2 regions of the Shimazuella sp. NTD248 genome follow, and region 1 is predicted to be linked to the other one. Evidence: predicted binding sites of a transcription regulator. Region 1 holds the regulator's gene; the other holds the start of a gene.

Region 1 (3,422 bases):
AGGGAATCACACTTTGCAGGCCGCGAGGATGATTCTCGATGGTGAGGAAGAAGAGTTCACTCCTGCTGACCGGCGGCTCTTTGAGGACAACGAGTACCTGCAGGAACTGTTGGCGATCAGGGAGAAGTCCGCTTCTTCCCTGGAAATGCCCAAGGAAGCGCGCCAGCCCAAGGCCCGTCCCGAGCTGCCCCTGATGGAGCGGTTCGAGAAGAACGACCCGACCCTCACCTACGAGCAGATCAGCTCGCTGAGGAGGAGCGGGCGGATCAACGGAGCAAGGGAGGAGCAGTACTACTTCTATCTCTTGGAGGAACTTAAGGGCGGCTCGTCGGAGCAGCAGATCGAGTCGCTGGAACAGTACTTCTTCGAGGTTCTGAAGAGGACCGAGAAGAACGACCTGATCCTCTCGGAGGATCAGGTCGATGCACTGGAGAAGTACTACGCCGGTCTCCTGAAGCGGAACGAGCAGAAGGACCGAACCCTCACCGGCCGGCAGAATGAGGCGCTGAAGAGGTACTACTCCTACTTCCAGAAGCGATTCGAGCAGAAGGACCCGACCCTCACCGGGGAGCAGATCCAGAAGTTGGAGAAGGTCGGCCGGGTCAACCGGGATCAGGTGGACGAGTACCTCGACGCTGTAAAGGTTGCTGCCTAGGAACCGCAACTCCTCACATCGCACGCACACGGTCAAACCCCTCCGGCTTATTGCCGGAGGGGGGGCGCTGATCGCTTTCGAGCAATCTGCTGCCCCCGTGCGAATAATAATGAACTTTTATATAGATGATGGAAAAACGAGTTAACCCGAGCGGGTTAGCTTTTTTTGTATATTTGTCAAAAAATAGACCCAAAATAAGAAAAAGCATTGCCATTTTGGATAGTTGGTGTATAATAATATCGTAAGGTCAAAGTTAGTCAAAGTCAGCAAGGGGGTGTCCGTGTGGGGAATATTTCGGACATCATCGAAAAATATCTACAACAGATGCTAGCAGCAAGTGACAGCGGGATGGTAGAGATCAAGCGAAGTGAATTAGCCGATGAGTTTCAATGCGTTCCTTCGCAAATCAATTATGTGATCAGTACCAGATTTACCGTCGAAAAAGGATATTTGGTAGAGAGTAAACGAGGTGGAGGCGGGTTTATTCGCATTCGCCGCGTGAGACTTCAGTCCCAAAAGGAGTATTTTGCTGATCTATTGCTTCATATCGGAGAGTCGATCCCTCAACTGACGGCAGAGCATGTTCTCAGTCGTTTAGTGGGAGATAAGCTGTTGACCGAGCGTGAAGCAGTTCTGATCAAAAGCATTATTTCCCGGGAAACACTCCAACTGCCACTTCCTATTCGCGATGAGGTAAGGGCCCGTATGTTGCGATCGATGATCTCCATTCTGTTTGGAAAGTTAGGAGGTAGATGAACTTGCTTTGTCCTGAGTGTGGAAAACGTCCAGCAACCCTCCATTATACGAAGATCGTAAATGGAGAAAAGACAGAAGCTCACTTATGTGAGGTTTGTGCACAGGAAAAAGGCGAGTATATGCCTGGATTTGACAATGGCTTCTCGTTTCATAATCTGTTATCTGGATTATTAAACTTTGATATGGTATCAAGTGAATCTCCCAATATTGCACAGCAGACCGTTCCAAGATGTGCGACATGTGGGTTAACGTATAATCAATTCAGTAAAATAGGGCGGTTTGGCTGTAGCGATTGCTTTGAAACGTTTCGTGATCGTTTAGATCCGCTTCTTCGTCGTATTCATGGGTCTACCACTCACCATGGTAAGTTTCCAGAACGTACAAAAGGCGAACTAAAAATCAAAAAAGATCTAGAAAAACTTCGTGAACAACTCGTTCGATCAATAGAGTTGGAGGAGTTCGAAAAGGCAGCACAACTTCGAGACCAAATTCGTTCGCTACAGGAACGGCTCTCGGAGTAAGGAGGCAATAAGAAATGTCGTTAAATCAATTTCTTGAAAATGCTGTGAGTGGATGGATGAAGGTAAAAGGTGCTGAGTCTGATGTGATCTTCTCCAGCAGAGTTCGCATAGCACGTAACTTAGCGCAAATGCCATTTCCGATGCTCAGTACCGCCTCCCAATTGGAAGAAGTGACTCATCTCATTAAAGAAGCATTGACCAAAGATGATATTCCAGAGATTTTGGAGAATGCGGAACTGATTGAAATGGCAGACTTGACCGAACTTCAAAAGCGAGTTTTGGTAGAAAAACACTTGATTAGTCCTCACTTGGCAGAGGAATCTACATCTGGAGCAGTTCTCTTTAGTCAAGATGAGTCTGTCAGTATTATGGTGAATGAAGAAGATCATATACGAATTCAATGCTTATTTCCTGGTTTTCAGTTAGAGAAGGCTTGGAAGTTGGCATCTCAAATAGATGATTGGTTAGAAAAGCATGTGACTTTTGCTTTTGATGAACAGTGTGGATATTTAACCAGCTGTCCTACTAATGTTGGTACTGGAATTCGTGCATCCGTGATGATCCACTTGCCAGCTTTAGCGATGACTGGGCAATTAAATCGATTTATTCCTGCAATTACCCAAGTGGGCTTAGCAGTACGAGGGATTTATGGAGAAGGAAGCGAAGCGTTAGGCAACTTGTACCAAGTATCCAACCAAGTGACACTTGGTCAGTCGGAAGAGGAAATTATCGATAAATTGCAAGGCGTAGTACGCCAAATGATCGATCATGAAAAACAGGCTCGCGATAGATTGCTCGGTATGTCTTCGATCCAATTGGAAGATAGAGTTAACCGTTCTTTTGGAATACTAGCTCATGCCCGAATTATTGACTCCAAAGAGGCGATGAGACGTCTATCTGATGTTCGCTTGGGGATTGATTTGGGCTTGTTGACAGGAGTTCCGTCATCTGTGATGAATGAATTAATGGTATTGATCCAGCCAGGATTTTTACAGCAATATGCAGGTGAAAAATTAGGTGCGGAAGAACGAGATGTTCGCCGAGCTGACTTAATTCGGGAAAGAATTGGAATGGAAAGAGAGTAAAAAGATAAATAGAAGAGGTGAAGCGATATGATGTTCGGACGATTTACTGAACGAGCACAAAAAGTGCTTTCTTTAGCACAAGAAGAAGCAGTTCGTCTCGGTCATACCAATATTGGTACGGAACATATTCTGTTGGGACTGATCCGTGAAGGGGATGGCATTGCAGCTAAAGCATTGGTTGCACTTGGGCTTGGCATGGAAAAAATTCAAAAAGAAGTAGAAACACTTATTGGACGCGGAAGCGGTCAGCCAACAAGTATCGCTTATACACCAAGAGCGAAAAAAGTAATCGAGTTATCTATGGATGAAGCTCGTAAACTCGGTCATACGTATGTCGGCACGGAACATATTCTCCTCGGCTTGATTCGTGAAGGAGAAGGAGTTGCTGCAAGAGTACTTAACAAC
Region 2 (3,422 bases), on a different contig from region 1:
AAACGGCGTACAACCGTATCACGGCGAGTTTGGTTGAGGTCACCATGCAGTCCTTCCGCAGCATAACCTCGCTTGCTCAACGCCTCAGTAAGTTCGTCTACGCGTTTTTTGGTACGTCCAAAGATGATGGCTAGTTCTGGAGATTGGATGTCGAGCAGGTTACATAAAACATCAAACTTTTGCTTAGGAGCAAGTTCAATAAAAGATTGCTCGATGTTTGGCATGGTAACTTCTTTTGCTTTTACTTTTACTTGCATAGGGTCAATCATAAATTTATTCGCCAATTTGCGAATTTGTTCAGGCATGGTAGCAGAGAAAAGCAAGGTTTGTCTCTCAGATGGTGCTTGATCCAAAATAGCCTCAATATCTTCGATGAAGCCCATATTTAGCATTTCGTCTGCTTCATCCAACACAACGATCTGGATATTTTGCAGGCGAATGGTTTTTCGACGAAGATGGTCTTGTAGTCTACCTGGTGTACCGACGATAACTTGAGGTCGTTTTTTTAGTGCTCTGATTTGGCGGTCAATATCTTGGCCGCCATAAACAGGTAATGCGCGAACGCGTTTAAATTGACCGATTCGATTTAATTCCTCAGCAACTTGAATAGCGAGTTCTCTGGTAGGTGCGATGACCAAAGCTTGAATACTTTCATCATGTGTATCGATGCGCTCGACAAGAGGTATTCCAAACGCTGCGGTTTTTCCTGTTCCGGTTTGTGCTTGCCCGATAAGGTCTTGGCCTGAAAGAGTGATAGGAATGGTTTCTGCTTGGATGTCGGTAGCTTCTTCATAACCCATTTGACTGATGGCTTGCAGAAGCTGTGGGCTTAATCCTAGCTCGGAAAAAGGTTTCAATGTGTTTAAAACTCCTTTAATTAATTTGTGGTTGTTTCTCTTATTATTTGTATAAAATCTCATCCTATGTTGCAGGATGCAAGAATCTAACTCCAGATGAGCAAATCCGCTGATCCGCTTCGCGTGAAGGGACCCCGGAACGTGTCTTCCGCGTCTTGTTGTAAAGAATACATGGGACGCTACAGCCAAGCATAGAGAGACTAGGAGCAAAGCGGCCTAGCGAGCATTTTGCTCTTGTTTGAGGTGTATATCTTCGCTGGGAATGATTTATATCTATATCTGCTCAAGTAGAGAATCTAATCTTTTAATCCCGCAAAAAATCCACCCGTCAGGGTGGATTTCGATTCATCTTATTTGTCCATCTTATTTCTTTTCGATCACTTTGTCAATCAATCCGTACTCTAAAGCTTCCTCAGCGCTCATAAAATTATCGCGGTCGGTATCTTTTGCGATTCGTTCGATGGGTTGTCCGGTAAATGTGGAGTACAAATGATTTAGTTTATCGCGCATTTTAATGATACGTTTTGCTCGAATTTCAATATCAGATGCTTGACCTTGTGCACCGCCGAGTGGTTGGTGGATCATTACTTCACTGTTTGGCAGGGCAAATCGTTTTCCTTTTGCTCCTGCTGCAAGCAAGAAAGAACCCATGGACGCTGCAATCCCAATACAGTTGGTTTCAACATCAGGCTGAATAAACTGCATGGTATCATAAATTGCCATTCCAGCAGTAATGGAGCCGCCTGGAGAATTGATATATAAGTGTATATCTTTTTCTGGGTCTTCTGCTGCTAAGAATAGCAACTGAGCAACAATCACATTTGCTACATCATCATCGATAGCACTACCAAGTAAGATAATACGATCTTTGAGAAGTCGAGAGTATATATCATAGGAGCGCTCACCACGGTTTGTTTGTTCAACTACCATTGGTATTAGGTTGTTCATCATGTTCGTCTCCTCCATATGTAGGAAATATTTTGTTCACAGGACTATCATACCTCATTGGTCAAAAAAGGTCAAATATTTTTCAGAGGGGGAATTTCTGCATAAAATCTTGTGTTGAAGTTTATCTTAATAAAATCGTATTATGTTCTTATATATTCAAATGTTTTTATTTCAATAAAAATGAATAAATGATCGTGTTATCCCTTGAAATCATACTATGAAATTTAATTTACCTCATATAGTTGACTTATCAACAATATGGAGTTATACTCTGTTTATAGTTGATAAGTCAACTAATAACCAGCCACATCATAGTACTACAAATGTAGTAACAGGTACAAAATACTATCTATGGTGTAAACAGAAGGGTGAGAGATTATATGATTAGTGGAGCATTTCCTTATCAAAAAAAGCATCAACAAGTTTTCGATTTAGAGATGGCATATGTGGAAGTAGGTAGTGGTAATCCAATCGTTTTCTTGCATGGCAATCCAGCATCTTCCTATCTCTGGAGAAATATTATTCCTTATGCGCAAGAATATGGACGATGTATTGCCCCAGATCTAATCGGAATGGGAGATTCGGAAAAATTAACTGAAAGTGATCCAGATTCATATACCTTTGTCGAGCATCGAAAATACCTAGATGAGCTTCTCAATAAACTTGGAATTCATAAAAATATCATCTTCGTGGTACACGATTGGGGTTCAGCTTTGGGCTTTGATTGGGCACGACGTCATCCTGGTGCGGTAGATGGCATTGTGTACATGGAGGCGATTATCAAACCCCGCAGCTGGAGCGAGATTCCAGAACAGGGGCGCAAAATTTTTCAGGCATTGAGATCTTCAGAAGGAGAAAAAATGGTACTGGAACAAAACTCTTTTCTCAATGTCAATCTTCCGGTTGGTATCTTGCGTGAGTTGACAGAGGAAGAAGTGGCTCAATATCACCGACCTTTTACAGAAGCAGGGGAAGGACGTCGTCCGATGTTATCTTGGGCGCGGCAATTGCCCTTTGATGGTAATCCAGCGGATGTGACAGAGATAGTCACCGCTTATGGTGATTGGTTAGCACAGAGTTCTGTTCCTAAATTATTCATCCATACAGAACCTGGAACAACTCCACAGTCTCATGTAGATTTTTGCCGCAGCTGGCCTGAACAGACAGAAATCACAGTAGCAGGGCGGCACTATCCAATGGAGGATGCTCCTGATGAGATTGGAACAGCGCTTGCAGCTTGGTTGGAAAAGTTGAAATAAAGATTTTTGATAGCTGGTTAATTCTCCAAAAAGAATTAACCAGCTTTTTTCAAATGTAAAGATAAGATGCTTAAATTACTAGAACGGTTGCATCAATAGACAGTTATTTTCATTTTTTATATAATGAAATCAACCATTCGTTGAGCCCCAATTGTGGGGGAAGGAAGGCAATCATGCGTCCCTCTCGCTCCATCGAGAAAATCGCAGCTCGTCTGGCCATCCTGTGTGGCGAAATCGAGGCGGAACTCCAGATCACCGATCAGCACCTCCGGAGCGCGAAGTGCCCCTGTGAGGTATTCATCTACTCGGTTGCGAAGGTCATGCTGGAAGCCAAGAAGCGTCGGGCGGACCTGCTGCT

Evidence for each region. Region 1 encodes CtsR, which represses protease genes until heat stress. Its sites were predicted from a motif close to ATGGTCAATAAAGGTCAAACA; they were not measured.
Region 2: the regulator CtsR is predicted to act here: its motif matches at 1,863-1,883, upstream of clpP (ATP-dependent Clp endopeptidase proteolytic subunit ClpP).

What each region holds. Positions count from the first base shown of each region.
Region 1 is NZ_JCAJZT010000009.1:80,890-84,311, reverse strand. It holds gene AC5WOE_RS17540 (hypothetical protein) at 1-655, shown strand, start outside; gene AC5WOE_RS17535 (CtsR family transcriptional regulator) at 938-1,411, shown strand; gene mcsA (protein-arginine kinase activator protein McsA) at 1,414-1,932, shown strand; gene mcsB (protein-arginine kinase McsB) at 1,947-3,017, shown strand; gene AC5WOE_RS17520 (ATP-dependent Clp protease ATP-binding subunit) at 3,045-3,422, shown strand, end outside.
Region 2 is NZ_JCAJZT010000001.1:837,420-840,841, reverse strand. It holds gene cshA (degradosome RNA helicase CshA) at 1-857, opposite strand, end outside; gene clpP (ATP-dependent Clp endopeptidase proteolytic subunit ClpP) at 1,221-1,808, opposite strand; gene AC5WOE_RS04475 (haloalkane dehalogenase) at 2,186-3,064, shown strand; gene AC5WOE_RS04470 (hypothetical protein) at 3,238-3,422, shown strand, end outside.